DNA from 3 places in the Eubacterium maltosivorans genome. Region 1 is predicted to be linked to each of the others. Evidence: a T-box and tRNA genes for the amino acid it is inferred to sense, from the RefSeq annotation. Region 1 holds a T-box; the other regions hold tRNA genes.
The links. A T-box is a leader RNA that pairs with one kind of tRNA and senses whether it is charged. The one in region 1 lies ahead of pheS (phenylalanine--tRNA ligase subunit alpha), so its partner is inferred to be a tRNA-Phe.
Positions count from the first base shown of each region.

Region 2: it has a tRNA-Phe gene. The T-box ahead of pheS (phenylalanine--tRNA ligase subunit alpha) is inferred to sense a tRNA for this amino acid. The anticodon was not compared.
Region 3: it has a tRNA-Phe gene. The T-box ahead of pheS (phenylalanine--tRNA ligase subunit alpha) is inferred to sense a tRNA for this amino acid. The anticodon was not compared.

Region 1 covers NZ_CP029487.1:697,519-708,202, forward strand. Annotated here, with positions in the region: gene CPZ25_RS03450 (cell division protein ZapA) at 1-333, opposite strand, end outside; gene CPZ25_RS03455 (DNA-processing protein DprA) at 431-1,324, opposite strand; gene pheT (phenylalanine--tRNA ligase subunit beta) at 1,497-3,881, opposite strand; gene pheS (phenylalanine--tRNA ligase subunit alpha) at 3,894-4,916, opposite strand; T-box leader at 4,993-5,224, opposite strand; gene CPZ25_RS03470 (TrmH family RNA methyltransferase) at 5,237-6,073, opposite strand; gene CPZ25_RS03475 (potassium channel family protein) at 6,075-6,743, opposite strand; gene CPZ25_RS03480 (TrkH family potassium uptake protein) at 6,756-8,138, opposite strand; gene rplT (50S ribosomal protein L20) at 8,321-8,677, opposite strand; gene rpmI (50S ribosomal protein L35) at 8,702-8,896, opposite strand; gene infC (translation initiation factor IF-3) at 8,986-9,561, opposite strand; ribosomal protein L20 leader region at 9,536-9,654, opposite strand; gene CPZ25_RS03500 (hypothetical protein) at 9,770-9,982, shown strand; gene CPZ25_RS03505 (hypothetical protein) at 9,975-10,157, shown strand; gene CPZ25_RS03510 (hypothetical protein) at 10,154-10,405, shown strand; gene CPZ25_RS20340 (hypothetical protein) at 10,656-10,684, shown strand, end outside.
Region 2 covers NZ_CP029487.1:3,740,014-3,750,697, reverse strand. Annotated here, with positions in the region: gene CPZ25_RS17370 (sensor domain-containing diguanylate cyclase) at 1-113, opposite strand, end outside; gene CPZ25_RS17365 (trimethylamine methyltransferase family protein) at 282-1,691, opposite strand; gene CPZ25_RS17360 (hypothetical protein) at 1,702-1,986, opposite strand; gene CPZ25_RS17355 (DMT family transporter) at 1,998-3,005, opposite strand; gene CPZ25_RS17350 (GntR family transcriptional regulator) at 3,124-3,810, opposite strand; gene CPZ25_RS17345 (GntR family transcriptional regulator) at 3,810-4,511, opposite strand; gene CPZ25_RS17340 (cobalamin B12-binding domain-containing protein) at 4,511-5,182, opposite strand; tRNA gene CPZ25_RS17335 (tRNA-Phe) at 5,338-5,413, opposite strand; tRNA gene CPZ25_RS17330 (tRNA-Ile) at 5,432-5,508, opposite strand; tRNA gene CPZ25_RS17325 (tRNA-Pro) at 5,532-5,608, opposite strand; gene CPZ25_RS17320 (cation-translocating P-type ATPase) at 5,817-8,204, opposite strand; gene CPZ25_RS17315 (GatB/YqeY domain-containing protein) at 8,331-8,774, opposite strand; gene rpsU (30S ribosomal protein S21) at 8,788-8,970, opposite strand; gene CPZ25_RS17305 (glutathione peroxidase) at 9,152-9,700, opposite strand; gene CPZ25_RS17300 (histidine triad nucleotide-binding protein) at 9,934-10,278, opposite strand; gene mtaB (tRNA (N(6)-L-threonylcarbamoyladenosine(37)-C(2))-methylthiotransferase MtaB) at 10,293-10,684, opposite strand, start outside.
Region 3 covers NZ_CP029487.1:3,998-14,681, reverse strand. Annotated here, with positions in the region: gene CPZ25_RS00135 (alpha-amylase) at 1-914, opposite strand, end outside; gene CPZ25_RS00130 (hypothetical protein) at 1,064-1,243, opposite strand; gene CPZ25_RS00125 (hypothetical protein) at 1,419-1,709, shown strand; gene CPZ25_RS00120 (CaiB/BaiF CoA transferase family protein) at 1,861-3,054, opposite strand; gene CPZ25_RS00115 (hypothetical protein) at 3,378-4,037, opposite strand; gene CPZ25_RS00110 (YjzC family protein) at 4,193-4,360, shown strand; gene CPZ25_RS00105 (KTSC domain-containing protein) at 4,434-4,649, shown strand; gene CPZ25_RS00100 (GNAT family N-acetyltransferase) at 4,644-5,162, opposite strand; gene CPZ25_RS20285 (hypothetical protein) at 5,360-5,515, opposite strand; gene CPZ25_RS00095 (lysozyme family protein) at 5,555-6,175, opposite strand; tRNA gene CPZ25_RS00090 (tRNA-Gly) at 6,373-6,447, opposite strand; gene CPZ25_RS00085 (hypothetical protein) at 6,774-7,361, shown strand; tRNA gene CPZ25_RS00080 (tRNA-Cys) at 7,433-7,506, opposite strand; tRNA gene CPZ25_RS00075 (tRNA-Gly) at 7,514-7,588, opposite strand; tRNA gene CPZ25_RS00070 (tRNA-Phe) at 7,631-7,706, opposite strand; tRNA gene CPZ25_RS00065 (tRNA-Asp) at 7,814-7,890, opposite strand; tRNA gene CPZ25_RS00060 (tRNA-Val) at 7,906-7,981, opposite strand; gene CPZ25_RS00055 (hypothetical protein) at 8,115-8,318, shown strand; gene CPZ25_RS00050 (hypothetical protein) at 8,296-8,484, shown strand; gene CPZ25_RS00045 (hypothetical protein) at 8,484-8,687, shown strand; gene CPZ25_RS00040 (hypothetical protein) at 8,766-9,035, shown strand; gene CPZ25_RS00035 (hypothetical protein) at 9,047-9,283, shown strand; gene CPZ25_RS00030 (hypothetical protein) at 9,225-9,494, shown strand; gene CPZ25_RS20280 (hypothetical protein) at 9,533-9,703, shown strand; gene CPZ25_RS20275 (hypothetical protein) at 9,729-9,872, shown strand; gene CPZ25_RS00025 (hypothetical protein) at 10,198-10,684, shown strand, end outside.

The DNA.
Region 1 (10,684 bases):
AAGCTGAAGCTTACTTTCTTTAAGTTCATTGATTTCTTCGCCAGCAGTCTTTAACTCATCCTTTACCAGATTAATGTTATTGGCTTCTTCCTCCTGCTTACGCTCAGCAATAAGCACATCCTTTTTAGCTTCAAATAAAAGCTCCGTGATGTTCATACAGCCAAGAATTGCAATGCGGATGTGGTTGGTGAAAGGATTGCGTTCCTTAACCTTTGTCAGTTCATCGTTAACAAAGGTTGCGATCTCGCGGATATAATCCTCACTTTCCCCAGCTTTTACAGAAAAATCATTCTCTAAGATGCGAAGTTCGACAACTTTTTTTTCTTCAGGCAATTAACTTACCTCCTGTATATAAAAATTAATTAGTTCTCTTTCTATCATTATAAGTAATCTTGTAAGAAATTTCAAATAAAATATTAAAATATTACAATTATTGTCGATTTTTAAGGATAAATTGCTTAATTTCTTCCATATTGCCAACTTGATACGCAATTCCCTCCTCGGTCATGGCATCATAACCATCGACATCGGAATTGACAATGGCATCATCGGCATAAATCGGCTTTCCATAGGTATGGGCAAAATGCAGCGTATGAAGCGTCCCGCTGTTTCGGGCAAATTCAGATACCAGCACAAAATTAGAAGCTGCAGCCTGAAGCCGGTCTCTTTCAATAAACATATAAGCATTCGAAGTGGACAAAGGCGAAAATTCACTGATGATACAGCCTCCCCCTGCTATGATACGTTCTGCCAGCTCCATATTTTCGCGAGGTGTAATGGCCATTAAATTTGACGGTAAAAAGGCAACGGTTTTTCCCCCTGCCTTCAGGCAGCCGAGATGTGCTGCAGTGTCACAGCCAAGAGCCAGTCCGCTGACAACGGTATAGCCCTGTTCCGCCAGGCTTTTACCGCAGTTATAGGCAAAATGATAGCCAATATCTGACGGTACCCGGGTGCCGATAACAGCGGCTCTGTTCATATTGGCAAGAGACGACAGATCGCCTTTATAATAGATCAGATCCGGACCATCCTCAAAAAGCAACGCCTTTGGAAAATCCTCAGAATAAGAATTAATCATCTTGATATGATTTTCTTCACAGCATTTTAAAATCTCATCTGCACGCTTTCGGGCATCCAAAAAGGTACCGATCGTACTGTTTCGTGAAAAAACATTCAAGGATATACCGATTTCAACCAGTTCTAAAAGATGGTAGTCTGCCGGATTATCAACGGATTTTAAAATGGTTTTCACTTTCTTGCGGCCGATGCCTTTTAGCTGGCAAAGCGCTATAATACTGCGGTTTAAATCGTTCTTATTCATCATTCTCTTCCCTTCTATTGCTAAGGCAGACGAAGGTGCTGCCTGGTATTTAAATTTCATGCATTAAGACCGGGGCTTGTCAGCCCCGGTAAATTCCTGTAAATAGATCTTTATATAATCTTAACGCGATTCGCAAAATCTTTATACGATCTTAACACACTCCTATTATACCATATTAATCCCTTAATTGGGCATTAAATCCATTTTTAAGGTCAGATAAAATTTCGTCCATTACTGGATTGATGTCATCATCTGTCAACGTTCTTTCAGGATGGCGGAATAAAATCGAATAAGCCAGACTCTTCTTGCCCTTTTCGATCTGTTCGCCCTGGTATACATCAAAAAGCTCGACATTTTCCATAATACCCGTATCGTGGGCTTTGATAGTCGCCTCAATTTTTGAAGCCGGCACATCCTCATCCAGGACAAGAGCGATGTCTCTTGAGGAACCAGGATACTTGGGCATTTCAACAAATTTAGTGGCGTCCTGCTGTAATCCGGCCATTACGTCAAAGTCCAGCTCACAGGCGTATGTGCGTTTCGGCAGATCATAGTTTTTGACAACCAACGGATGGATCTCCCCTATCTGTCCAACGAGGGTATCCCCCACTCTTATCTGCGCCTTTCTGCCTGGGTGATAGAGGTCTGGTCCCGCCAGAACGAAGTCGTAGTCAGCAATACCCGAACGGTCAAGCAGGAGCTCAACAACGCCCTTAATATCAAAATAGTCGGTATTTCCATAGGAAGAAATGACCAGGTGCTTGCGCTCAATGGGCAGTTCATCCTTATTCGGGTTTTTATGGTAGGTTTGGGCAAATTCAAAGAAACGGCCCTGTGGATTTTTACGGTTATGGTTTAAACTCACCACTTCCAGCTGGTGACCGACCAGCGTGTTGCGCATAATGCTGTTTTCCTCGCCGAGTGGGTTGATAAGCGGAACCAGCTCGTCACCGCAGTCCATATTTAAAGCGTTGATACGGTTGACACTGGTGAAAGAAGTGGTAAGGGTCTGATAGTATCCAGCGCCTACCAGCAGACTCTGAAGCATATCCTGGTATTTCTGTTTAACAGTCTTTCCGCCAACGAGGGTGGTTCCGCCCATAATGGTGCTTGGAATCCTGTTATAGCCGTAAATTCGCGCGACCTCTTCCGCCAGGTCTTCACGAATTTCAAGATCCTGTCGGTAGTCGGGTACTTTGACAACCAGATTGCCCTTTCCCTTATTTTCAACGGTCAGGAACAGTCTTTCAAAAATACGGATGATTTCATCTTCAGAGAGATCAATACCGATGAAACGGTTGATCCAGTCCACGTTCACAGCGACCTCATGTGGCTCTTCTGGTTTGTGGTAGACATCAATCATCCCCTCCAGAACATCGCAGGCACCGATCAGATCAAACAGATAGGTTGCACGCAGAGCTGCGGTTTCAGCAAGACCTGGATAGATGCCCTTTTCATAGCGTCCAGAAGCCTCCGTACGCATGCCAAGCTTCTTAGATGTCAAACGGATGCTGGTTTTGTCAAAACAGGCGGATTCAAGAACAACATACTCCGTATTTTCTGTAATTTCTGAGTTAGCGCCCCCCATAATCCCAGCGACAGCCACAGGGTATTTTCCGTTGGTGATCATCATCATGGATTCATCAATATCACGTTCTTTGTCATCCAGTGTGACAACAGTCTTTTCCTTATTGCCGGTTTTAACCACAATCTCGTCAGAATTAAGGCTCTTGTAATCAAAGGCGTGAAGCGGCTGTCCAAGCTCTAACATGACGTAATTTGTCACGTCGACAATATTGTTAATCGGGCGGACGCCACTGTTTAAAAGCTTAAGCTGCATCCACAGCGGAGAGGGCTCAATTTTTTTAACCTTGAACATTTTAGCCACATAGCGCGGGCATAGCTCGGTTTCGACTTTAACACTCAGATAATCGGCAATTTGGTTTTGAGTTTCTTTTTTATCATAGAGTTTAACCGGAGCCACTGCCTCGTCAAGCGCTGCCGCAGCTTCACGCGCAATGCCATAAATGGACTGGCAGTCTCCGCGGTTGGCCGTTAATTCCACCTCGATGATGCTGTCATCAATCCAGAGCAGATCACGCACCTCAACACCCAGCTCCGTATTTTCAGGCAGAATATAGATACCATTTTTAATTTCAGGGGTAAACAGATCTGTATTCATCCCCAGCTCTTCAACAGAGCACATCATGCCATAGGACATAATGCCGCGGAAATCGGTACGGCTCATTTTATGCCCACCGGCTACCACTGAGTTTTCTACGGCAACCGGGACAACCGCCCCTTCAAAAACATTGGTCGCACTGGTGACAATGGTCAAGGGAGACGCAGCTGCCACATCAATCTGGCAGACAACCAGCTTATCAGCATCAGGATGCTTTTCAATTTTAACAATCTTACCAGTGATAACGCCGGAAACTTCATCCGAAATGGGATCGATGGTTTCCACCTTTGTGCCAGACATTGTCAGGATATCCCCGAAAGTTTTGGGGTCCTGTTCAATTTTTACATATTCTTTTAACCAGTTGAGTGATACTAACATATGGGGCTCCTCCTATTTGAATTGTGTCAGAAAACGCATGTCGTTTTCGAAAAGCAGACGTAAGTCGTTAATTCCGTATTTGGTCATGGCCACTCGTTCAAGGCCCATACCGAAAGCAAATCCACTGTAAACCTCTGGATCAATGCCGCAGTGGCGCAGTACATTAGGATGCACCATCCCACAACCTAAAAGCTCGATCCAGCCGCTATTGCCGCACACTTTACAGCCTGCGCCCCCACATTTAAAACAGGTTACATCCATTTCCGCACTGGGCTCGGTGAAATAGAATTGGTGAGGACGGAATTTTGTCTGAACATTTTCACCGAAAAGCTTTTTGGCAAACATATCCAGGGTTCCTTTTAAATCAGCCATTGTGATACCTTTGTCAATGACAAGACCTTCCATCTGGTGGAATACCGGTGAATGGGTCGCATCGATTTCGTCAGCTCGATAAACGCGTCCTGGTGAGATAACACGCAGTGGCGGCTTTTCATCCATCATAACGCGCACCTGAACCGGTGAAGTCTGCGTTCTTAAAACCACCTCATCATTGTAATAGAAGGTCTCCTGCAAATCTCTGGCTGAATGCTCCTGAGGCATGTTAAGATAATCAAAATTATATTTAGACCATTCGATTTCGGGTCCTTCGGCAATGGAAAAGCCCATACCCAGGAAGATTTCTTCCAGATCATTGATGATGATATTTAAAGGGTGCAGGTTGCCTTCTGATGGTTTTTTGCCAGGCAGAGAGACATCCAGTTTTTCCTTTTCGATGGCAGCCATCATTTCTGCTGTTTCCAACGCTTCCTTTTTTCCGGCCAGTCCGGTTTCAATCTCTTCCCGAACCTCATTAGCCAGCTTGCCAATAACCGGGCGCTCTTCCTTTGAAAGCTTGCCCATTCCTTTTAAAGCCGCGGTTAAAACACCTTTTTTACCAAGATATTTTACGCGGATGTCATCAAGCGATTTCATATCGCTGACAGTTTTCAGATCTTCCAAACAATTTTCTCTGATGCGATTTAATTCCTCTTGCATTTTTATCTCCTTCTTCATAATAACAATTTTATCGGATCGCGGCTGCAAACTAAAAAAGCCCTTCATGCAAAAATGCATAAAGGACGAATAGTTTCCGCGGTACCACCTTTGTTGCCGCAACCCATTTGGCGCGGCCCCTCACGTATAACGTCACGTTGACGTTGACCACTACAAGCACCACGTGCCTTGGCAGCCAAAACTCAGGAGGGAACTTCAGTAGCACTGTTCACCAAAACCCTCTCAGCCGCCGGGGTTTTCTCTCTGTAAGTGAGCGGCGTGCCGCCTACTTTCTCCATCATCGTCTTTATCTTATTCTTTTTTTATTCGTGCATCGCTCGTGCGATATCATACATCAAAATACCTGCAGCTACCGAAACATTTAAAGATTCAGCATGTCCGTACATGGGCAGCTTGTATAAGTCATCACACAGGTCCGCCATACCCTTTGACATACCCTTTGACTCATTGCCAAGAATAATGCCCACAGCTTTCTGTGCAGCCAGAGAAGCAGACAGACTGGTTTTTCCCTGAAGGGAGGTTCCGATCATACGTGTACCCTGCTCCTTCAGAAAAAGCACCGTCTCTTCAAGGGCACAGGTTTGTAGCACCGGCAAGTGAAACACCGACCCCATGGCTCCGCGCAGGACTTTTTCATTGTATATGTCTGCGGTTTTTGATGAGCAGATAATGCCGTCAAAGCCAGCGGCATCCGCTGTACGTATTATGGTTCCAACATTGCCCGGATCCTGCACATCATCTAATATAACATAACTCAGACATTTTTTCCCGTTTTTTTTGCATTTTTTTTCAAAAACTTTTTCAGAGGCATCAAATTTATGTGCCGTACATAAAATACCTTCCGGCATTTTCAAAGCCGACATGGCATCAAAGACGCCGGTATCAACGGTGAAAACCGGGATCCCCGTGTCTTTCAGGCGTTTAAAAGCTGACTTTACAGTCTCTTCAGCGCCCTCAATCCACTGCGGCGTTACAAAAACCGCAGTGATCGCCACCTTCCAGGCTTCAGCCTCCATGAAAAGCTTGGTCCCTTCCAGAATAAACTGTTTCTCGCGGTCTCTGTTTTTTTTCTGTTTTAGCTTGATAACATTCTTAACTGCTGTATTTTGGCGTGATGTAATTAATTCTTGGGCCATCATTTTAATTTCCAGCCTGATAGAGACGAGTAACATCATTAATATCTGCATTATCTCCGATTACGACCAGCTTGTCGCCGGCCCGGATAACATCCGTCGCCACCGGAGAAACATTCAAATGATCCTGCGACCGGATCGCAATGATATTAAGCCCGTACTTTGTACGCATATCCAGTGATTCCAGGGCCTGGTTTTCCCATTTATGCAAAGCGTCAACCTCAACAATCGAATGGTCTGTATCCAGCTCCAGTGCATCGATAAAATCACCGGAATAAAGGCTGTGGCCGACGCGTTCCCCCATATCACGCTCTGGTGAAAAGACCTTTTTAACCCCCAGTTTGAGCAGAACCTTTTCGTGCTGGGCATTGTTGGCTTTTCCATAAATTTCCTGAATCCCAAGCTCCTGCGCATTGACAACCCCCATGATACTGCTGTTGATATCAGAGGTAATAGAGATAATGACCGCGTCCACATTTTTTAATCCGATAGACTTCAGAGCATTAATATCCGAAACGTCGGCCTGCACAGCATAGGTGACATAGTTGGCAATATTCTGCACCTTTTCTTCATTTTTATCAACAACGATCACGTTTGATCCCAACTCACTCAAAGTGATGGCGAGCGCTTCGCCAAAACGGCCAAGCCCCAGAATAGCAAACTGTTTTTCTTTCAATTTATGCTCCTTTTAACCAATCAAGACATTGCCTTCAGGCAGCTTGAACTGGCCTTTATTCTCAAGTTCTTTTCTTTCTTTTCTCGTAATAACATAAGCGATCGTGAGCGGACCGACACGTCCGATAAACATTGTAATAATCAACGCAACCTTGCTGAGCGCATGTAAGTGCGGTGTTAAATCACAGGTAAGCCCAACGGTAGAGTAGGCTGAAAACACCTCAAAGGTAACGGCCATTGGGTCAGCGCCGGGTTCGCAGACCATCAAAACCATAATGATAACAATAATGATGGAAATGCCGATGGTCAGCACACATGCTGCCCGCTTAATGGTAATCTCCGGAATACGACGTTTAAAACAGGTGACATCCTTCCGGCCCATCAGCTCAGTAAACAATGTGATAGCCATCATGGCCACGGCTGTCGTTTTAACCCCGCCTGCCGTCGATCCGGGTGAGCCGCCGATAAACATCAGCACAATCGTCAGCACTTTGGAAACCGGGTTGAGCCCTGTCTGGCTAATGGTGTTGGAACCGGCTGTACGCGGCGTTACAGACTGATAAAAGGCGGCATAAATTTTCCCATACCATGGCAGATTCCCCATGGTTTCAGGGTTAGCATGCTCAAAAATATAAAAAAGCACAGCACCGCCCACTACCAAAATAGCGGTGATGCTTAAAACAATTTTAGAGTGCATGCTCAGTCGTCTGGTTGTCCGATAACTGACGATTTCACTGGTAACCGCAAAACCCAGACCGCCGACGACAATAAGCGCACAGACCGTAAAATTCAACAAAAAGTTATTGGTATATCCTGTAAAGCTCTGAAAGCCGCCGATCAAGTCAAAACCGCCGTTACAGAACGAGGAGATCGAATGCCAGATACCAAAATAAATACCTTTCCCCAATCCGTAATCCGGAACAAAAACAAAGGACAGCAACAGCGCGCCGACCCCCTCAATCACCAGGCAGGAAAAGACTATGTATTTAGTGAATTTCACAACCCCCTGTACCCTGTCTGAATTGACAGAGGATTGGATGAGCAGACGGTTTTTAATCGTAATGCGTTTACCCGCCAATACGAAAAAAATAGTCATCAAAGACATGAAGCCGAGACCACCGATTTGAATTAAAAGAATAATGACAATCTGACCAAACAACGACCAGTAGGTCCCAGTATCCACTACTACCAATCCTGTAACACATACGCTGGAGGTCGCTGTAAATAAACAGTTCAGAAATCCCGGACTCTGACCGGAGGCACTGGAGACTGGCAGGTTCAGAATCACTGCCCCCAGAAATATCACTGCCGCAAAGCCGAACATCAGAATTTCGGCTGGAGAACGGTGCCGCATAAAGGTAGTCATGCGGCCACCTTTTTTAACAATGTTTATCATTTGTCTGCTCCAAGTAAATATTTTATTTGCTTTCACCTATTGTACCATTCTGTCAAAAAAAAGCAAGATCGTTTACTGCAACTAATACCTTCCTAAAGGAGATTATTACCCAACAAGGTGAAAATATCACATAAAAAAAACTTCCCAAGGACTGAGAAGTTTTTTGTCTTGGTTCTTAAAGCTTAAGCCTGATGTGCTTTTGCAACATCAACTAATTTTGCGAATGCATTAATGTCATTCATTGCTAAATCAGCTAAGATCTTACGGTCCATTTCAACGCCAGCCTGTTTCAGGCCAAACATGAATTTGCTGTAGCTTAAACCATACATACGGGCACCTGCATTGATACGGGTGATCCATAATCTTCTGAAATTTCTTTTCTTTTCTTTACGACCTCTGTAAGAAGAACGAAGTGCACGCATAACTGCTTCGTTCGCTGGTCTGTATAACTTGCTTTTAGCACCATAATAGCCTTTTGCAAGTTTTAATACTTTTTTATGCTTCTTTTTGGCGTTAACGCCTTTTTTAATTCTAGCCATTAAAATTTTCCTCCTTGCTCACTATTATTTCATTAACATTTTTTTGACAACTTTTGCGTCACTTGGTACTAAGTAACCAGCTTTTCTAAGATTTCTCTTTCTCTTCTGGCTTTTCTTATTTAAGATATGGCTTTTGTAAGCCTTAGCGCGTTTGATCACACCTGATTTTTTCACTTTGAAGCGCTTAGCAGCACCACGATGGGATTTCATTTTTGGCATAGTCGATTCCTCCTCCCTATCTTCGTCAACTTATTTTTTATTTTATTTATATAATGAAGTATAACAAGTTATACCATTATAGGCTTAGCTTACTTATCCTTTTTAGGGGATAAGAACATGACCATGCTGCGGCCTTCCATTTTTGGTGGCTTGTCAACCGTACCATAATCAGTTACACGTTCAGCGAAGTCAAGTAAAACACCCCTACCCTGATCCGTATAAGCCATCTCACGGCCTCTGAAACGGATGGATACTTTGACACGATTGCCCTGTTCTAAGAACTTAATGCAGTTTTTGACTTTAACCATGATGTCGTGTTCCTCAACCCGTACAGACATACGGATTTCTTTGATAACAACCGCTTTCTGGTTTTTCTTTGCTTCTTTAACACGCCGCATTTCTTCATAACGGAATTTACCGTAGTCCAGAATTTTGCAGACCGGCGGCTTCGCGTTAGGAGAAACCTTAACGAGATCCAGACTCTTTTCGTCTGCCATTTTTTGTGCTTCTTTTGTCGGCATAACGCCCAGCATTTCTCCGTTTGCATCAATTACGCGGACTTCACGATCACGGATTTCCTCGTTAATCTCGTGTTGAACTTCTCTTGCTATAGTAATACACCTCCATTTATAGGAATTTATTAAAACAAAAATGCAGGTAGACATAGTCCACCTGCATTAAACAATCAATTACTTAAATTGCTATGAACCCGCCTTGCTAGAAGACCAGGTGAGAAGTGGACACCTCTGCTTTGTTTGCTTAATTAGTATATAGCAACTATAAATAATTGTCAAGCTCTTTTTAAAATTAATCCAGAACCTTGAGTTGTAAAATAAAACGCATAGAACAAATGAACTTTAGGAGGTCGAAAAAGTGAATTGTAAGTGTGAGATGACAAAGGATCAACAAACAAAATTAATAGATCTAATTATATCTTATGGTAAAGACTGTTTTCGCTTAGGTATAAGCGGTTTTGGTGATAATCTTGATACCGCATTAAGTGAAGAGATGATGTCTTTTTATGTGATATCTGATTATCTTGATTCCCTCAAGATAATCTCTGCTGAAGGTGATGTACATGACTGACGTAGACTATCAGGCACTTGCTGACCAGATTCTGACCTATGGTATTCTGTGTCAGACCCACGGCGCAACCAATGATTATTTTGTGTTTTTAAAAGAAGCGCTCCTGTACAATGAAATTTTAGAGGCGCTTTGTAAATATACTATCAAAAAAGAAGAAAAGGAGAAAAACGTATGACAGAATATGCAATTGTAGGTGTAAAAATGGTGGATTTTAAGGACAAGGAAGGCAACGCCATTAAAGGCGCATCCCTTTACATTGTCTCAAAAGACAAGAGTGTGATTGGCATGAAAGCCCAGAAAATCTGGTTGAATGAAGACATCTGTGACATGCTTGATTTTGATCTGACAAAATCCGTTAACCAGAAGCTTCATGTATTTTTCAATGAATACGGCAAAGTTGCCGACATTCAATTGATCGCATAACATGGCCGCGGATATTATGATTCAATACGAGCTTGTGATCTCCGGTTTACTGTTTGGCGGTATCCTTGCTCTGATTGTGGCCATTGAATGGAGTAAAATACATTGAATGCAGAATTGTTTATCTTTTTTATCCAGGGGATGGGCCTAGGCTTTACCTTTGGAATTGGTGTTTGGTTGTTCGCTTTTGCGCTCCGTGCTCCACTGGTAGCGTTTAAGAAAGCAATAAGTTAAAGAGAAAGGAGAACCGCTTATGTCAAGTGAAACCCTTACTGGTATTCA
Region 2 (10,684 bases), 1.3 Mb from region 1:
TGGTTGACCGAAACCGACTCCCAAACTGTGATAATCGACAGGGCTATTAGATTAACCGCTAAAAACGTTACCACAAAAATAACTGCTTTTCTTTTCCTGATTTTCTCCCCCATTGCTCCCTCTCCTCAAATGTCCCGACGGGCATCTTGATCCATATATATTTATATTATATATGAAATCATACCATTCAACAATAGGTTATATTCTTAAAAGCTGAATTTTTTGTGTTTAAGTACACATGACAAAAGAACCCGTATCGTGACGATACGGGTTCCCAAGTTTTAAAACGAACATTTTGAAGGAAGGTAAGGCTGTAAAAGCTTTTTCTGGTCTTCCGTAATTTCCGGCGCCTGATATTGATTAATCCGGTTTTCGATCTCCATTTTCACCTTTAATCTGACGTCGTTTTTTTCTGGACTGATATCCTGGGAAACGCCATATTTGCTGAAAATTTTAGTCAAATAATGGTCTTTTCTATATGCTGAAGGCGTTTTTCCCTGAAGGAAGGTGTTCTTTTCCTGGGCTTCTGTCAAACTCGTCATCAGCTTAGGGTCCAGCTTCAAATTCACACCTTTAAGAGCCCGATTGACGTTGCGCATCATTTCCTCATCCAGAATGAGCTTTTCAAAGCTGCCGCAGTACCAGGCAGACATAAGGCCGGGATAGCACCAGACCTCATTGATTTCAGAGGCGTAATACGGCATCAGTGTTGTCAGCATGCTCTCCGCCCCTGCCTGGTAATCCACCTTTGCGGAATCGGACAGTGCTCCGCAGATTGTGCAGCCGATCTGCATATACTTCGCGAATTCGTAAAGCATCCCCTCAATATAGACACATTCCACGGTTCCATAGGCTGGCTGAATGCTGCGCATATCTGTCGCGCCCGAGCAGGAGCAGATGGAGACGTCAATCCCTGGAGAAAGCAGCTGAGCATAAACGATTCCGGCCAGGGAGATGGCAATATCGTGGATCACCAGCCCCAGCAGGCTCGCCGGCCCGGTCAGCCCAGTCAGACTGCAGGGGCAGAGAATGATGTTCTGTTTTTCCTCAATGGCGGCGGTTAAATTATCAAGGCATTCCCAGTCGTAGGCAAGGGGGGACATGGGGCAGATAGACTGCCCCATTACAGGTTCGTCCCACACGTCGTAAAACTCACGGATAAGCCGGATGGATTTACGCGCGCTCTGGTACAGGTTTCCGTCCTTTGAGTTCTGGGCTGTTGCCCTTATCCCAACCGAAGGCCATTTATCGCTGTAGCGAAGGAGCATGGCAATCTGGCCGACGTACAGATCGTCCGCGTCGTTGTCCACAGGGTCGATAACGCAGGGGCTGGCGCACTCATAAAGGTCTGAGGTTTGGGTGAGTTTATACATTTTCACAACATCCTCCACTGTGCCGCTCCGGTACACGCCGGTCTCATCATCCAGAATGGTGGGCACCATACCAAAGGGAGAAGTCGCTGTGATTCTTTTTGGCCCTTGGTTTTCATAATCATATTTGGGAAGGCTTTCCAGACATCTTTCCAGGAGCGCCTTTGGAATAAAGGCCTTGTCGCCTTCGATTTTCGCACCGTTTTTCGCAAGCAGTTCCAGGGCTTTTTTAGTTCCAAAGGTAATGCCGATTTGTTCTAATATTTCAACAACTTTGTCATATATTGTTTCTAAATCCTTTTTTTTGAGAATATGGCTCATTTTCAACTCCTTATAAGTATTCACCAATGTATTTTTGGGAGCGCTCCCTGCCATAAGCCGTAATGACATAGGTCGATTCCAGAAAACCATCGGAACGTTCTATTGTATTTGTAATCTCCACCAGGCCAGTCCCCTTAAGGGACATCAGCTGAGCGTCAATCTCCTTTTCGCTGCACTGTTTTTCGCCTTTGTAATAAGGTGAAATCCGCTCATATACCTGCTGTGGGTTCAGCCCATCAGGGCTGTCGATAATCTGCTTGATAATATTAAAGCGCATGGGCATTGTCGCTGCCATTTTATTTCCTCCTAACTGATATCTCTTAACGAGAGCAGCTCTGACGGTTTTCCCACCACCATAAGCGCTCCGGAGAGTAAAACAATAATTCCAATGATAAAGGTCGCTGTGATGGTGCTTCCGAGGAAAACAACCGATAAGACCGCAGAAACCAGCGTATAAATAATATTCAGCGACATCCCCCTTGACGCGCCACAGACATTGTTACACTTATAATAGTAAAAATATCCGATACCTGCTCCAAATCCCGCGATGGCGATAAACACAAAGGCCATGCTGGGCAGTGTTGAAAACAACAGGCCAAAGGCTTTCAGATTGACACCGCTGGCCACAAAGGGCAGCACAAACAGGAACATGGTTCCCGATGCAAACTGGCGGATGCCAAGGGCGATCTCAGGATCCACAAAATCCATTCCAGCACAGGAGATAATCCCCTCGAGGGACCAGCCCACAGAAGCCAGCACTGCGCAGGCGATTCCAAGATAGAAATTCGGATAAGCGTCCCCTGACGGCGGCGCCCAGCTGACTGTGATGGCACCGGCCACACACAGCAGAATTCCGCACCAGCCGCGGCCCGAAATTTTTTCCTTTAAAAATATCCGTGATAATACCGCTCCGATGGCAGGAAAGGTCGCGCTGATGGCTACCGGATACACTGGCCCTGCAAAGTAAACGCCGAGCGTAAAGCCCGCCATGGCAATGAGCCCTCCGAAGAGTGAGGCCAGCAGAATGAAACGGCCGGGTTTAGTTTTTACGGAGCGGACATACTCCTTTCCCTTCCCATTTTTCAGGTTCGGAATTAAAACCCATATCCCGGATGAAAAGTCCTGAAGACATCCCACGATCATGGGTATGGCGCACAGGCCCAGAACAGCGCCGCTGCTCAAAGGTTCGGTGCCCATCCCCAGTGTTTGAAACATCGGGCTGATACCATACAGAAGCCCTCCCATAAGCCCCCAGAGCAGCCCCCGTTTTGCAATGGAAAGGTTTTTTTGATATAATTTTTCTTTAACGTCCATTTTTCTCCTCCTGTTATTTTGAAAAGCGCTTTCCCAATTTGATATTATCGTGATAATATCAAATGATTGATCTAATATTATCATGATAATATTAGATTGTCAACAAAAAAGAAAATCCTTAAAAACCAGATTCCTTTCTTTTGTTAGATGCCCTCACCTCTGCAAAATCCGACGGCACATATGCCCTCACTTCTGCAAACTGTTTTCCATATTCATCATAGTATTCTTCACAGATTGTTAGCAATGCCTCATTCGAAAAAATTTCCAGAGCATTGCAGACAGCCTCGTCGCCAAAGGACACTTCCAAGGTCATCTTTTTTGTCTCAGCAAGGGACAGGATATCCTCGGTATGCCTTTTATAATAATCACGCGTCTTTTCCGTATTTTTTTGACCGGGCAGAGTGTGCCTGAAAACAATCCGGATCCGCTCAAGGGCGATCCACTCGTCGTCATCGTTGGCATAACGCTTGGACATCTCAAACGCATTGACATTCTCTCTCCCGCCAAAATCCGCCGACAAGATTTCCTCGTCAGATATGTAGGTATTCAGCACATTGGACAGGCTGTAGCTAAGATGATATATTCCGCGTTCCGCCGCTTTTACAAAATACCCTACCCGTGGTCTGGATTCAATATAATTTTCTTCAATAAGGTTTGAGAGCGCCTTACGCAAGGTTACCTTGCTGACATTATACTGGGCGCAGAGACTGTTCTCGCTTTCCAGCTTATACCCTTCTGGATAGATTCCCCGTTCAATTTTCTTTTTAAGATCGTTTTGTACTCCCTTATAAAGCTTTGCTTCCATTACCTGCTCCATTCTGCGGTGAGTTTTACATATTCTGCGTTATAAAAGGTTTCGCAATACCCCACAACGCCAAGCTCGACATCTGTTAAAAGCTGGGACACCGTCAGTATTCCGCTGCCCTCGTCGATTCCAAGCTGCTCTGCCGTTTCACTCCTGGCCCTCTGCGGTGTAATCTTTAAATCGATCTGAACCGAATAAGGCGAGATGCGGTCTGCCAGAATCTCAACAAAATCTCTGGCCTCCAGCTCCTCCTCAATCAGCGGGAAGCCGGGATAGTAAGGAATGTACTTGATGTCATAACCAATGGGCTGCTTTTTTTCATAAAGCACACGCCTAATTCTGAGCACGCGCGTGTTAGGATGAATTTTCAATAGATAAACCAGCTCCTTGGTCGATTCGATCACATCGACATCCACAATGTGTATCTGGTCAATATCTGTGGTCTTAAAGCTGACTTCGTTAAACGTCAGGGTATAGTTGCTGCCGTTTGTTTTTTTTACAAAGTGCCCCTTTCCCTGAACCAGGTAAACCAGGCCGTCGCGCACCAGCATTTCCAGTGATTTCCTGACGGTCAGGCGGCTGACATTGTAGGCTTCGCACAGAGCCGCTTCTGAGGGAATAAGGTCATTGGGCTTCAAAAGCTCCAGATTGATCTTTTCCTTTAGATCATTTGCAATTTTCTCATAAATCGGTATATCCATTATCTGTAACCATTCTCCGCCCACTCGAGGCAGTATTCCAGCCCTCTTCCTGAGTTTTTGACATAAGCGTCGGCGTAGGCCTCGGCTGTCTCCTGATCTTTCTGCATCAGTCCACCGCCGACAATGATCTTCAGCCCATCGCGCAGGCCCGCGTCATTAATCATCTTCAATGTTTTTTTGACCTCCGCTGTGGCGGTTGTCAGCAGGCCGCTGAAGCCTAAGATTTCCGGGCGGGCCTCCCTGATTTTTTCAATAAAGACCTCGGGGAGGACGTCCACCCCCAGATCAATGACGTTAAAGCCATTGACACAGGCCAGACCAATAAAAATATCCTTTCCGATATCATGCAGATCCCCATGGATGGTGCCGATCAGGATAGTTCCCCGGCTGCCGGGAGCTTCCTTTTGGTCTGCCACGCTGCGTTTGTCAAGCTTCATAACCTCTTTGAAGATAATACCGGCCATGATCAGATCGCCGATAAAGTACTCCTCTTTTTCAAACAGCTCTCCCACGTTGTCCATTCCCTGCTGAAGATATTCCGCAATATCGCCCATGGTTACCCCCGCATTGAGGGCTTTTTCCACCAGGCGCAGTGTTTTTTTTTCGTTCAGGTCCGTCACACTTTTTATGATGTTTGTTTTAATTTTTTCTCTGGAAATGTCTGTATTCATTTTAAATCACCTTTACGCCTAGTATAACTGATCGTCCTTAAAAACACAACTCTGAACGCCATTTTACCATCATGCGGCATCCCTTCAATATTTCTTTCAAAAAATAAAAAAAGCCAGACCTGCTGTCTGACATGCTTGTATCCGGATTTCAAAAGTGGTGCCCAGAGGCGGAATCGAACCACCGACACGAGGATTTTCAGTCCTCTGCTCTACCGACTGAGCTATCTGGGCTTATTTTAAAAAGAAAACTGGTGGGCCCTCAGGGACTTGAACCCTGGACCTGCCGGTTATGAGCCGGATGCTCTGACCAACTGAGCTAAAGGCCCGTATAATCGTTCAGATAAAAAAATGGTCGAGGTGAGAGGATTCGAACCTCCGGCCCCATGGTCCCAAACCATGTGCGCTACCAAACTGCGCTACACCTCGAAACAGAACTCTTATATTATATTATCTTTAACTCTTAATGTCAAGCACTTTTTAAAATTTGTTTTTTTAAGCCGTGCTGCCTGCAGCTGTCTCACTTGACGACTTGCTTATTCTAGCACAATTCTTAAGCCTTCGTCAAGCATTTTTTTAACAAAAATTTAAAATAAAAAATCCGACCCGTATCGCCACGATACGGGTCTTAAAATATCTATAGGGATGTCTGTTTTAAATCCAGCAGCTTATGCGCCACAAGCCACCGTTCGGTTTTATTGATGGCCGTCTTGAGCAGCAGCATAATGGGATAAATAAGGAACAGCATGGGCAGCAATACCAGCACCACCTGCCAGTTGGTCGGGTAGAACGGTATTACTGCAAAGAAAGTCGGGAAGAACAGCACAGCGCCCACATAGGCGATGGTCATTGCCCAAAACAGGATGGTCCGCTGGACATTGAGGGGCTGGCAGACACCGTAAAGGATAATGAGCCCGGTGACGCCAGTCAGCAGGCAGGCCATGGTGGACAGTTCGCTGACGCTGAAATCCAGTATATTCCCGATAATCATAACCACGACAATATTCACCACGATGGTCAGCGCACCCGGCAGAGCCTTTCTGAGTACAGTCTCCAGAAAATTGCCGGAGAGCCGGTTTTTATTGGGCTCAAGGGCCAGGAAGAAGGACGGGACCCCTATGGTTACTGTGCTGATAAGGGTGAGCTGGATGGGAATAAAAGGATAAGCCTCACTGGCCACAATCACAACGATGGCCAGCAGGAAGGAGTAAATGGTCTTAACCAGGAACAATGATGCCGCGCGGCTGATATTGTTGATGACACGCCGGCCTTCCATGAGCACCTTGGTCAGGCTGGAGAAATTGGAATCCAGCAAAACCAGCTGTGATACCTGGCGGGCAGCGTCGCTCCCCGCGGCCATGGCAATGCTGCAATCCGCATCGCGCAGGGCCAGCACATCATTGACACCGTCACCGGTCATGGCCACTGTATGCCCCGCGGCCTTTAACGCATTGACAAGCACACGCTTCTGACCAGGGGTAACGCGCCCGAAAACCGTATACTTGAGGGCGGCCTCCGCCACCGCCTCGTCCGTCTCGAGGGTGGTGGCATCCACACAGTTCTTGGCGTCCATCAGGCCAGCCCGGCAGGCGACCTCCGACACGGTGAGGGGGTTATCCCCAGAGATTACCTTGATGGCAACACCCTGTCCCGCAAAATATTCCAGAGTTTTTTTGGCTTCCTTCCGGATTTTGTCTCCGAGCAGCAGGAACGCGATGACCTGCACATTACCGGGCAGGCCGCTGTCACCTGTAAAAGGGCTTTCGGAATGGACGAGCACCAGCACACGGTTTCCCTCCGCGGCATAGCCCTCAACCTTGTCGCGATAGGCATTGTAACCATCTTTCAGTACAAATTCCGGGGCGCCGATAACATAGGTGCCCTGGCCCTCAAAGCTGACGCCGCTCCACTTGCGGGCCGAGGAAAAGGGGACGGTCTTCACTGCGCGCCATTTGGGGGCTTCGCCGTTAAAGCTGTCCTTCAGGGCCTGAAAGGTAGAGTTATCGTCGGTCAAAGTGGCCACCATGGCGCGCAAGGCCTTGGCCGGGTCTTTAGCGTTATTGACCAGGTCGATGGATTTAACTTCCATGCTCCCCTCGGTGATGGTGCCGGTTTTATCCAGACAGAGCACATCGACACGGGCCAGAGTCTCGATGCAGTACAGCTCCTGAACCAAGGTCTTGTAATGCCCGAGGCGGATAACGCCCACTGCCAGGGCCACACTTGTCAGAAGCACAAGCCCCTCGGGAATCATACCGATCAGGGCGGCCACAGTGGTGACAATGGCATGATTAATGCCCAAGTTCAGGCCGAAAATCTGCCGTAGCAGAAGCAGCACACCGATGGGCACAATGGTGATACCGATAACTTTCATGATCAGATTTAGCGCACGCATGATTTCTGAATTGGGCTTGCGCATCTGTTTGGCCTGGGCGGCAATTTTGGTGGCATAGTTATCTTCGCCCACCTTATCCACCTGCACATAGGCCTGCCCGGCCACCACAAAGCTGCCGGACAGAAGGGTATCGCCCGCCTTTTTGACAATGGCGTCGGATTCGCCTGTCAGCAGGGATTCATTGACCTCAATTTCACCGCTCAGCACTGTAGAATCCGATGGAATCTGTTTTCCGGAGCTCAGGATAAGAATATCCCCGAGGACAATCTCCTCCACTGTGATCTCCTTCTCCTTCCCCTCCCGCAGTACCCGGACATGGGGCTGGGAAATGAGCGAGAGCTTGTCAATCGTGCGTTTAGCCTTGACCTCCTGGATAATACCGATGACGGTATTGATGATCACAATATTGATAAACAGCGCATTTTTATAGGACCCAACCGCAATTACAAGAACCGCCAGCACAATATTGAGTAAATTAAAAAGGGTCAGCGTATTGTCCTTTACGATCTGGCCCACGGTTTTTGTCTGGGATTCAGGCTGCTGATTATTGAGACCCTTTTCTCGAAGCTCAGCTACCTGCTGTTCGGTGAGACCGGTAGCTGACGATGGGTTAAAGGCGTTCATTTCCATTGCGAACCTCTCTTGTTTTGTATTAAGTTAATAGTAACACCCTTTTCTTAAAAGAAAGACAGTTTATAGAGCGCCAGTGCAAATAAAAAACCGCTGAGCCTGTCTCGCAGGCTGAGCGGTATTTTATTATTGTAATTTTTCCCGGACGATCTGATTAACCAATTTTCCGTCGGCCAGTCCTTTGACCTTCGGCATTAACGCACCCATAATTTTGCCCATGTCCTTTGCACTTTCAGCTCCGGTTTCTTTGATGGTTTCGTCAACAATCGCTTCAATTTCTTCTTGAGTTAATTGTTTAGGAAGGTAAGCTTCGATGACTCGCATCTCTGCTTCTGTTTGCGCGATTAGATCATCTCGTTCGGCTTTTTTAAATTCGTCTAAGGCATCCCGACGCTGTTTCATTTGCTTGGCGATGATTTCCTGAATCTCAGCATCGCCCAGCTCAACTTTATTGTCCTTTTCGACCTGAAGAATAGCGGCACGAATCATCGTTACCGTTGATTTTTTAACCGTATCCTTGGCCTTCATGGAAGCCTTTAAGTCAGCTAGCAGTTGTTCCTTTAATGCCAACTAATGCCACATCCTATCTTTTTTTCATTTTTCTTTTTCTGGCAGCTTCTGATTTTCTTTTTCTTTTTACACTTGGTTTTTCATAGTGTTCTCTTTTGCGAATCTCAGACATAACACCTGCCATTGCAGTTTTTCTTTTGAATCTGCGTAATGCGCTTTCAAGTGTTTCATTTTCTTTGATTTTTACTTCAGACATTCTTAACCCCCCCTCTAATCCATAACTTTATTTACGGAACTTTTTTTGACATGGTATGAGCTAACTTATATTATATTTAAAAACTTTTTAATTGTCAATCCAAAAGTGGGGATTAATCGGGGTTTTTTGTATCTATTTTTTCATAAGAAAAAGCCAGGCTGTCCTGTGGCAGTAAAAAACTTTATAAAAGCCTTTCGATGTCCTTTTCAAGCGCTGCAGGCTCTACCATCGATTCGTACCTGGCAACCACATTGCCGTCTCGGTCGACGAGAAACTTGGTAAAGTTCCACTTAATATCACTCTTCTGCGCGTAATCCGGATCGTCCTTGGACAGGCGTTCGTCAAAGGCCTTGCCCTTTTCGGTGTTTAGGTCAAACCCTCTGAAGCCCTGCTGTTCCTTAAGAAAAACGAAAAGCGGCTCGGCGTTGTCGCCGTTTACCTCGATCTTTGCCATCATCGGGAAGGATACGCCGTAGGTAAGGCGGCAGAAGTTTTCGATCTCTTCATTACTGCCCGGATCCTGGTTGCCGAACTGAGTGCAGGGGAAGCCCAGGATCATAAGTCCCTGGTCCTTATACTTTTCATAAAGGGCTTCGAGACCGTCAAACTGCGGGGTAAAGCCACATTTGCTGGCGGTATTGACCACTAACAGCACCTTGCCCTCGTAATCCTTGAGTTCCTGCTTTCCGCCATCCATTTTTTCAACACTAAAGTCATATATATTTTTCATAAAAAATCACTCCTTTTTATCTGAATATTTCTTATTTACTGTTTATATACCCAAATACGGGCATAAAAAAAGAGCCTGTCCCAAAAACAAGCTCTGTTAAGTGATTTCTGTTATTCATATTCACCCTCTGTGGCGGCCTAAGAGAAAGACCACAAGGCCAAGCAGATGAGGGAGCTTATTACAGATCCGCGCAGGACTGCACCGCAGCAATACGGGCTTTGTTGACAGCCGTATTAACCTGGCGGCCACTGCATGCTTCTGCCGCCCAGCAGATGGTAATGCAGATGCGGCACGGTCTGTCCGCCGTCTGCACCGCAGTTATTCACCAGTCTGAAACCGCTGTCCGCGATTCCCAGTTTGAGCACCAAACGGTTGGCGACGGTATGGATGTGGCTGATGATGTCATCCCCCGCCGGAACGGATAAAATGGATTCGTAATGTTCCTTGGGAATGATGACCACATGCACTGGCGCCTGGGGGTCGATGTCGTTAAAGGCAAGGACCTGATCATCTTCATACACAACCGTCGATGGGATTTCGCCGTTTATGATTTTACAAAAGATACAATCTTCAGACATAATCTTTCTCCCTTCTAATTCAGGAGCCCCGTCATATGGAACTCTGACTCTTTATATAATAACTCAGTTTCAATAATTTTGCCATTAATTTTTTCGATTGTTTTAAGAACCACAGGAATATAGTTGTCGGTGTGGCCCTCATAGACCCCTTCCCCTTTTGTGCGCTCATAGAGCACAGGAGCGGTTCTGCCCGCGTTGGCCGCGAGGAAGTCCTGCTCGCAGGCCCTGGCCCTCTGGGTCAGGCGGTGGCTTCTCTCAGTCTTGATATCCTCTGGCACCTGGCCGGGGAAGGCCTCAGCCTTTGTGCCTTTGCGCCTTGAATATTTAAAGACATGCACCTGGTAAAAATGAATCTGCTCCACAAAGGCGAGGGTCCTCTCAAATTCCTCCTCCGTTTCACCGGGGA
Region 3 (10,684 bases), 690 kb from region 1:
CCCATATCAAAGGCCTGTCCCTCACAGGAGGCCTGATGAAATTTAAAATGCAGAGGCACGTCAAAGAGCGACATGCTCCAGTTGCAGACCTTAAAATAATGCTCCAGCGTTTCGACCTCCGCACTCCAGTATTCGCCCACTGAAAAAAGCTCCTTGCCAGTTGTCTCTCTGAGATAGGAGAGCCATTCATCAAAAAACTCAAAACGAATATGCTTGACCGCATCCAGACGGAAACCGTCCATATTGGCGGTTTCGAGGTACCATTTTCCCCACCGCTTCAGCTCCTCGACCACCTCGCGGTTGGTCATATCAACATCTGCGCCCATCAGGTAGTCATAATTGCCGTTTTCCGGATCGACCTCGCTGTCCCAGCCCTTGTCATGGAACCGGTAAATACCGCCGCTGTTGCTTTTATTATCCCAGTCTGTCCCGTCAAAATAACGCCAGTTCCAGGTGAAATCCGAGTATTTTCCATCTCTTCCCGGAAAGGTAAACCTTGTCCAGGCTGTGATAACGCTTTTTTCGCCGATTTGCTCGTTACGGTCTGTTTCCTTACTCTGGATCGCTTCTGTTTCCTCACATTCATCCGCGCCAATCCGGTGGTTTAATACAATATCGGCTAAAACCTGAATTCCCTCATTGTGAAAGGCGTCAATAGCCATCAGGTACTCTTCGCGGGTGCCGTATTTGGTGGCAACATCCCCCTTTTGATCAAATTCTCCAAGGTCGTATGTATCGTAAACCGCATAGCCCACATCGTAAATACCATCCGCTCCCTTATAGGCAGGCGGCAGCCATACAGCAGTGATTCCAGCTTTTTTCAGATTTCCCGCCTGAGCGGCACAACGCTTCCATAACAGCTTATCCGCCGGGAGGTACCATTCAAAATACTGCATCATTGTTCCGTTATTCATTTTATCACCTTCTCATAACGATTATAGGTTTGAGCTTTTATTATATCATGCAGAGATTATAAAAACATTAAACCACAATGAAAACGACGCCACGTTTTAATAAAATAAAAGACACGCCCTCAGACGTGCCCGGATTTGCTTAATCGTGTTTATTCAACATCCGCCGCTGCATCGGGCTTCGGTGATTCCGAATCAATACATCCCTGCGGAAATTCGGCGGAGCAAATGGTTTCCTCGTAGATATACTCACCGCACTTACCTGTGTTGTCGGCTGTCAAGGCGGCACCTCTTTTATCTTTTAAAAATGCGCTTGTATCCTTTTCCATCATAAATACCTCCTTTTAGTGTTATCTAGTTTTTACCCAAAGACCGGGTGAAAATAACACTTCTCCCTAAATTTCAGAAAAGGAGAAAATCAATGGTTCGATGTTGTATTTTTTTATTTGAACAAGTATAATAGCACTGAGCCAAAACGTTCAACTAACAAAAGAAAAGGAGAAAAATATGGGCTTTCAATTTGGTAAGAGAGGCTATACCTTTGGTGTAATAGCCATTATTCTGTGGGCGCTTAATATTCTGCTGACCTTTAAAAACAACACTAACCCTGTTTCGCTTGTTTTAAGTGGTCTGATTATCGTCTGCGGCGCTGTGGCCTTTTTTATGGGGAAAAAAGAACTGGCGGCGGACCCGAAAAACGATAATGCCAAAACCGGACGGACCATTGGTCTTATGGTGGTTGTTTTTAAATTTGCCAGTCTGCTGTTTTTTATATTCGGCGGTGGACGTCTTTTCTAATTACCTTATGCCTGGATTACCAGGCTTTTTTTAATACAAAAAGAAGCTCCCACCAAAAAAGCGGAAGCCCCAGAGAGAAATGAAAAGTTTTCTGGTGTCTGCTTTATTATAGCTGCTTTCTGACCAGAGCACCAGTTAAAAGCTTGTTAAATTATATAGAAGTTAAGCTTTCGATCGCGTCATCTGAGCAGCCCAATGCTTTCAGCACTGCTTCGGTGTGATAACCGACCGGATAACCGCCGAACCGGTATTGGGCGGGGCTTTCGGACAGCTTGACTGCAGTGCCGTACTGGGGGACCTTCTTACCATCCGACAGCGGCAGCTCTACCTCTACCACCATTTCACGCGCGCGAATATGCGCGTCCTCCAACAAAGCCTCCTGTACTGAGAGCACTGGCTCCACACACACATCGCAGCCGTCAAAAACAGCCATCCACTCATCTCTTGTTTTTTCCTTGAGAATCCCCCTTATGACCTCCTTGACTGCCTTTACGTCCTCTGGCCACACCGATCCCTCGATCAAATCCTCACGCCCGATGCAATGGCAAAACTCTGCCCAAAATTTTGGCTCAAGAGCGCCAACACTCAGGTATTGCCCATCTTTTGTCTCATAAAAATCATACATACAGCCGCCATTCAGGCGCTCGCCTTCCCGCTTCGGAACTTTTCCAGCTGCCAGAAAGGCAGTGCCGTCCATACCATTAAAGGGAATAAGGCCGTCCAGCATGGCAATATCCACACGCTGTCCTTTCCCCGTCCGATTCCGGTACTGGACCGCTGCCAAAATTCCAATGACTGAATTCATCGAGCCAACCGCCACATCCGCAACCTGCATATTGGTCAGGACTGGTCCTGTTTCTGCACGTCCGGCCTGGGCCATGTTTCCGCTTCTTGCCAGGTAATTAATATCATGTCCAGCCCTATGGCTCAGAGGCCCTGTCTGTCCATAGCCAGTTAAGGAGCAGTAGATCAGGCGCGGGTTGATCTCGGCAAGGGCTTCATAGCCCAGCCCCAGTTTCTCCATAACCCCAGGTCTGAACTGCTCCATCACAATATCGTATTCCATGATCAGCTTTTTGACGACTTCTACGGCTCCGGGCTTTTTCAAATTCAGCAGCATGGTCTTTTTATTGCGCCCAAGCCAAGCCTGGTTCGCCGATACAGTGGTCCCCTCAATAAAAGGCGGATAGTCCAATACAATATCCGGCTTGCCCGGCCCGCTTATTTTCAGTACCTCTGCCCCCAGGTCTGCCAGCATGGTTGTAGCGAAAGGACCCGGCAAAAGGGTTGAAAAATCCAGTATTTTCAATCCCTCCAGAGCACCTTCTTCTCTTTTATCGGTCATTGTATAATTCCCTCCCATTTTTTAGCTTCATTTTAACAGAATGACTGCCATTATGCAAAAAACAAAAATGCCTCCGGCGGACCGGAGACAAAAAATGAGGGGAAAAGAATTATTCAATTCTTTTCAGTCGCTTTTGCCTTTAAAGACAAAAGCTCTTTGGAATTCCTCATTATTTTATTCTTTCGATGCTAAAGTTTCAATGTATTTTGCCTCTGTTTACTGCTAAAATCTTGACAGAAAAAGAGGCTGGGCGACCATAAAACAGACCACTATTTTTACTATATCTGTTTCAACATTCCAAAAGGGTAAATTTTTGCCTTTTTTTATTCTTTTTCGCTCATCGCTTTGAACAAAGGGTTAAAAAGTTCTTGGATAGTAACTCCTGTATCAAAATATTTATCGATGCTGTTAAAAGCTTCAACCATTCTCTCTGGAATTCCTTGTCTTTGAAGCGATATGCCGCAGCATTGTTCCACCCCTAGAGCAACCTCTTTTGCCAATCCTGCTGCGTTCTCTACCTTATCTGCCAAATACTTTAAACAGCAGCGGTGGATAAGTCGGAGGATTTTATACCAGAGAGGTCGCTCTGGCACCAAATCTGTCTTTAATTCCAGACGCTCGACATTTTTTCCAAAGTCAAATCCAAAATCACATAAAATACAATTTGCTTCAATTTCCTCTTTTAACACAATCTTGCGAATATCCAGATCAACACTTATACCATCCGCATAATTTAAGATTAAAATCCCTTTTGGATTTTCTGTATAATTGGTCATGGCTAAATATCCATAACCTGATATTATTTTTTCCAGTTGTGCTACTGCTACACTTCCAGTTAAAATCAAGTCAATATCCGAAAAACGGCTGGCCTTTCCCGCAGCCAGAGAGCCCTCTAAAACAAGTGAAAGTCGCTGCTCGCTGCAGATGGCCTGCATATAATCTATATATTGCCTATGTTTTGGTGTTGGATAACTTATTTTCATCTTTACTCTCTCATATTCTAAATAAAGCCGATTTTTCTTAAAAGTTTATTGGCATCTTGCTGAATGGCTACTAAGAGTGTTATTCATTATGCCCTTTGGATATATTTGTTCTATACAAAATACAAACACCTTTAATCTTGAAAGGAGTGATTTCTATGATGTCAGAACTCGTAAATCCTGGTACAGACAATCAGGCACCAGGTACCTATAAGGAAGTAGGCCCACGCGGCGGTGAAATTAAAAACGGCCGTGTCGTCACAATCGCCAAGGGCGACCGCCTTCCCCCTACTCAGGAAGCCGGCCATAAATGGAAAAAGCAATAATTTTCAAGCCACTGCCTGTCAGTGGCTTTTTCTATACTCGCATGTTATAATGAGCAAAAAGGGCGTGAATTCTATGTCAATGCATTTTGTCAGCTCTACCCTGGTCGATTCCATCGGGTACCACAATGGGAATCTGTATATCCAGTTTAAAAACGGTAATCTATACGAATATTTTAATGTCCCTTTCCGCCATTACCAGGGCATGCTGGCCGCGAAATCTGTCGGCAAATATTACGGAAGGTACATCCGTGGGCAGTATCCCCGCAAAAAGATCGCCTACAACCTATAGACAGCAGGTCATCAAATTGGCTGTGGCGTATTGTTCTCCGATTTTAAAGAATTTTTCATAGACACCGATGGTTCTAAAACCAAACTTCTCATAAAGGTGGACAGCAGTCTTATTATCTGACCGGACCTCCAGCTCAACGATCTCACAGCTTGTGCTCTCCTTTGCGAAATCCATCAGGGCCTGCATCATTTTTGTAGCAATTCCCTGGTTCCAGTACGGTTTCCGAACCGTCAAACCCAGCTCTCCCCGATGGCGGATACGCGGTTTATTATAGGCTGTAATCGAGCCCAGAGCCACGATTTCATCATTAATTTTTCCAACATATATGACTGATCCCTCGTCTTTTCTTGTTTTTTGGATAAAAGCCTCCTGGGCTTCCAGTGTCATGCCAGAGCCTTCTCTGCCAAAGGTTAAATTGTCGCTCTCAGCGCCGATTGCATCGCGATATTTTAAGAGCGCCTCTACGTCCTTCTTCTCAGCCTGCACAATGGTTAGATCCTCTATTCTGTACACCTCCTCTTTTAAATTTCCAGCACTATATTATAATCTAAATTCCATTTTTTAACAACAGAAAAATCCCCGGTTCGCAAGGAGCTGGGGATTTTAAAAAAGGAAAAGTTGGGGGAGTAAGTTTTATTAATTTAAGTAAGAGGTATGTGTGTTCAAAACTAATTATACCCCTGTCAGCATATTTTAATCATATCTGAAATCTAAATAATTATATTTTTCTTCTTTTTAAAATGAACGCTCTCTTCTGGCGTCAGCTTATCGACTTCTTTCAGCATTTCCTCGAGAATATTATCAATCAGCCCGTCCACGTAAAAAATATCCAGATTGCGTCGCTTTTCTTCCGGTGTTATTTTCATTCTTTCTCCTTTTATCTAAAAATCCTGTTCTGGCCTGTCTCAGACATACTGGTAAACAAGCTGAACATAGAACATATTTCCGTATTTATAGCGCCAGCCCCCGTTTGCTTTCAGGGCGATGGGGTTTAAATAGGTCACTTCTTCGCCGCCGGATTTCTGTCTGGCGTATTCCTCTGCCAGCTCTATGGTGTAGATACCTCCGTTTTCCGCGATAAAGTCCAGAAATTCGTCACCGAAATTGTAGGCCTGCACGACGGTGTTAAAATCACAGCCCTTTTCCGCAGCAAGTCTCAACAGCTTTGCAAAATAGCGGCATCCCTGGTTGATGGACTCTTCTGTCTCCAGGCTGTTCGGCGGCAGCCCCAGTGATTCGCTGGACTGCATTACATCCTCATGGTTGCCTCCGGATTCTACCTGCATGACCGCCAGCAGATAATCCGTGTATTCTTCTATCCCATACTCGGCAGCGTACTGCGCGACCACCGGTCTGTACTCAACAACCGCTGACGAAAGTCCCTCTTCCTGAGATTTGTCATTGTTTTTATTTCCCCTTCCAGCCATAAAGCTGCAGTTAAGAAGAAGGATCCCTGTGATCACCACGATTCCCCAGATAAGCGGCCTGAACCGTTTTTTCTTTCTGGAACGCCTTCTTTTCTTCATAAATTTAAAGTCCCTTTCAAAATAATGTTCAGACACTATTCTAATCTTTAAATCTTATATAAGAATTAATTTAAGCCCTCTATTAAATGTAAATTTAATAAAATTGTGCTGAACCATTTATCCCCAGGCACCGGGTACAAATAAAAAAGCCCGTCCCCCAATCAGACACTGGGTTTCAGGCATCTTTTTTACTATACTGGAGCGGAAGACGGGATTCGAACCCGCGGTCCCCGGCTTGGGAAGCCAGTGCTCTACCACTGAGCCACTTCCGCTTAATAAAACTGGTATTCTGTCTTTCGTGCTTTCGGCTTGTGTTACACTCCCGGACACTCCAAATTCCGGATTTGAGTTAACTTTGTATAAGTGATTCACCTTAAATCAAACCATAGATTTAGGTTCCCTACTTATCACTGAGCCACTTCGCACATGAGCAACTGCATATTATCTTACTCTTTTCCTTTGAAAATGTCAATAATATTTCAAAAAAATTTATGAACGGGCATAAGTAAAACCGATGTTTCATTATTTTCTTTTAGGATATATTAATGTAAAGGTGTGCTATAATGCTATTAAGAATTTAATTAAGGAAGTGATTTTTATGAATGGGCAAATCTTTAATCCGATTCCCTTCGAAATAACGATGGATACTCTGAACGACGCGCTGAAGCTTCGGAACCGTAAACGGCTTTTAAACCAGGCGCAGATTCTGCTGGATCAGACGAATGCCGCCGCGGTGCCTAAGGCACTGGTGATCTCCGGCTCTGTCGATGAAAAAACAGAAACGCGGATCGTGATCAACGGCGCGGCTTTTACAAGCCCGAAGCTTATGGCAAATCTGGATGAGGGCGATGCCCTTTACGCGTACATTGCGACCTGCGGCACTGAAATTGACGCTTACGCGGCTTCCTTAACGGATCAGATGGATCTTTTTATGATGGATGGTATCATGAACCTTCTGGTGGGCGCTGGAAAGGCCTTTGTATCAAAACAGGTTGGCAGTGCTGCCAGCTGGCCGGATATTTACGATTATGTTCCCGGCGCGGGCGAAGCCTGGCCAAAGGAGGAACAGGTCAAACTTTTTAACCTATTTGGCGGTTATCCGGCCGAAATCGGGGTTTCAATGGAGGACGCGGCCTTTGTCCTGCCCAGAAGATCTACCATCGGTATTTTGTCAAAAACGAAGTAATCTGCAAAGAGCCTGCAAGGGCTCTTTTTTAAATAAAAAAAGCCGCTATATCAGCGACTAAAGTTTAAAATTGGAGGTGCCACCCGGAATTGAACCGGGGATAGAGGTGTTGCAGACCTTTGCCTTACCGCTTGGCTATGGCACCTTAATAGTGGAGCGGAAGACGAGATTTGAACTCGCGACCCTCGCCTTGGCAAGGCGATGCTCTACCACTGAGCCACTTCCGCTTAATAATTGATTAACACTGTCTGACCACTTGATGATTAAAGTGGTGCCCAGAGGCGGAATCGAACCACCGACACGAGGATTTTCAGTCCTCTGCTCTACCGACTGAGCTATCTGGGCTTGCATAAACTTGCAGTGACAAGTATTAATTATACCGCCTCAAATTAATGTTGTCAAGTACTTTTTTAGAAAAAAATAAATACTTTTACGTTTATGTACAATAGAAATGGCGACCTGGAAGAGACTCGAACTCTCGACCTCCAGCGTGACAGGCTGGCATTCTAACCAACTGAACTACCAGGCCGCAGTACATAAAAAATGGTGGTCGCTATAGGGCTCGAACCTATGACCCCCTGCTTGTAAGGCAGGTGCTCTCCCAGCTGAGCTAAGCGACCATCAACTTGAGTACGTGCATTATTATACGGCAGCACGCACTCTTTGTCAACACTTTTTCACACAAATTTTAAAAAAACTTGAGTTGTAAAATAAAACGCATAGAACAAATGAACTTTTTAAGGGGGTTTTACTATGACACACGAGCAACGCTCTGAACTCATGGAGCTTGCAACGAAAGCTTTTCACTATAATTATGATCTGGGCCGTGCTTCGGCTTTGGATAATGACTTATCCCTTTACAGCCAGTCTGACCCGGAATTTGATTTTATTAACTTTCTATACAATGCATTTGAGGTTGAGGAGGATATGAAAAATGACGAAAGATCAAAAAAATAATTTAATCGCCTACTTTGCCATAGCATTGAGCGACGCTTATACCTATGGATTGGCTCAATCGAATCTTGAACACGATACGGTAAAGGCAGATCGGGCAAGACATAAATCAATGGATGAATTTTTGGAATATTTAAATTCGATTGAATTGACGGAGGATAATGCCTAATGCGACTACCTAAAAAAGAAAAACCCGTCCCCCGTCTGGCCTTATCCCTTGAGGAACTGAAAAAGCTCTACAATGATGCGGTCTTTCAAAAGCAGTACAATCACCTGCTCCCGCTGATCATGATTGTACCCGAGGGAGGCCGCGTCACCATCTATCAGCCGCCTGCCTTTCCCAGTCAGGCAAGCCATTATCATTATGAATAAAAACGCATGATCATTCAGCCTGATTCTGCTTAACCGCTACAGGCTTGAAAATAAATAAAACTTAAAGGAGAAAAATTTATGGAAGCAAAATTACTCGGTTATTTACCCATGGACTTTGAAACTAAGGAAGGCAACCGCATTGAAGGGGTCAAGCTCTTTATCGTCTATAATGACGATGCTGAAAACCTTCAGGGTGCCCGCACGGCGGATATCTTTGTTTCACACAAGATTGCCAAAGACTACAATTTCAAGGAGTACTTGAACAAGTTTGTCTTTATCTACTTCAACAACAAAGGTAAGTTTTACGCCATGGACTTAATCAACGTTGACGATCAGAAGAAAGCCTGACAGGTGAAACCATGGTTTTTATCACAGGTTTTATCATTGGCGCAGTCTGTGTCTACGGTGTGGTCAAATGGTCGGTACACTCCGGTTGTCAGGGCGAGTACAAGTTCTGTACCGGGTGCCCGCTTAAGGGTGGTTTCCCCATGACCGACGATCTGGACGATTTAGAAGAACCAGAGGAGGTCACACGGAATGTTTCTGACACGCCTGACACTAGCCCTCGAAAACTCCGCCAGTTCTTTGACGAATGATCTAACACCAACGGTAGTCCCGTCACCAACCGCCAGCCCGACCCCTACGGTGGTGGCAGAGTCGGTGACGGATACCGTGAACGCTTTGAATACCATCATTGAACGGCTGGATCAGATCACCATCATGATGTATCTGGCCGTAGGTGTTACGGCGGCCATCATTGTTTGTCTGATCTTTTACAAGTGTATATCTGCCTTTGTCGATTACTGACAGGCGGTTATATAAATTCAAAAGAAGGAGGTACGCCTATGTCTGAAGAACCGGTTGTCAATGCTTTTCTGATCACCGCTGATCTCATCAAGCCTGTTACCACCTCCATTAACTCCGGCCTGGGGGTTATGGTCCCCATCGGCCTTGGTATCATGGGTACGATGATTGGCATCAGCCTGATTCGTCGTGTCATTTATACCTTCCTGTAAAATCTAAACGAAAGGAGCTTTATTTATGGAAATCACCGCTGACATGTTAAAACCCGTCACCGACTCCATCAATTCCGGCTTAACCACGCTGGTGCCCATCGGCCTTGGCATCATGGGCACCATGATCGGTATCAGCCTGATTCGCCGGATAATCTACACTTTCCTGTAGCATCAACCAATCATTTTTAATCCTCTTAAAAAAACCTGCCACCACTCCCCCTGTGGTAGGCAGGTTTTTAATTTAGTTAAACATGATGTAGACAATGAATAAAATAAACATGGTTCCATATATACATCCATATCCTATTAATTTATGTTTGCTTATCCATCTATCTATATCCTTTATCACAGGAATATTTAAGCGATCTTCAGGACATACGATTAACAGAATACCAAAAACTGCTATTAGCAATAAAGCTAGTAATGTAAGCATTTTGAACATTTTCATACCCCCAGTCTGTATTTTAAATAATTATACCATGAAGGAGTAACGAATGGAATCTATAAATACTCATAAGATTAAATATAAGTTTATTGCAATTTTAATGGCTTTAGTTATTGCTATTACTCCTTTCAGTTCTATACATAGAGTAAAAGCCAATACGATTGAGGATACTCTAAAATTTGGTATTCCAGTTGTTGCATTGATTTTAGCGGCATTAACTTCAAACGGTGCTATCTCCGGCGGCTATAAGGTATCCCCTGCCGATCTTTCTTCCATCACCGAAAAAGCTCAAGCCAACCTCCAAGCCGCCGGATCCGCCGCCATCGACCAAGCCAACAAACTAGGCGAAGCCATCAAGTCCGGTGCCGAGAGCGCCAAAATCAAAGCCCTTGCCAGTGGGGCGGTGATCTATGCGTTTTTGCAGGCGATACAGGAAACACTTTGGAATTTTGAAACTCCGAATCCAAGTGCTCTTCCCGGTTTTGATAATTATGATTATTTAGCCAATACAGCTAATTTTACTTGGTATTTTAATG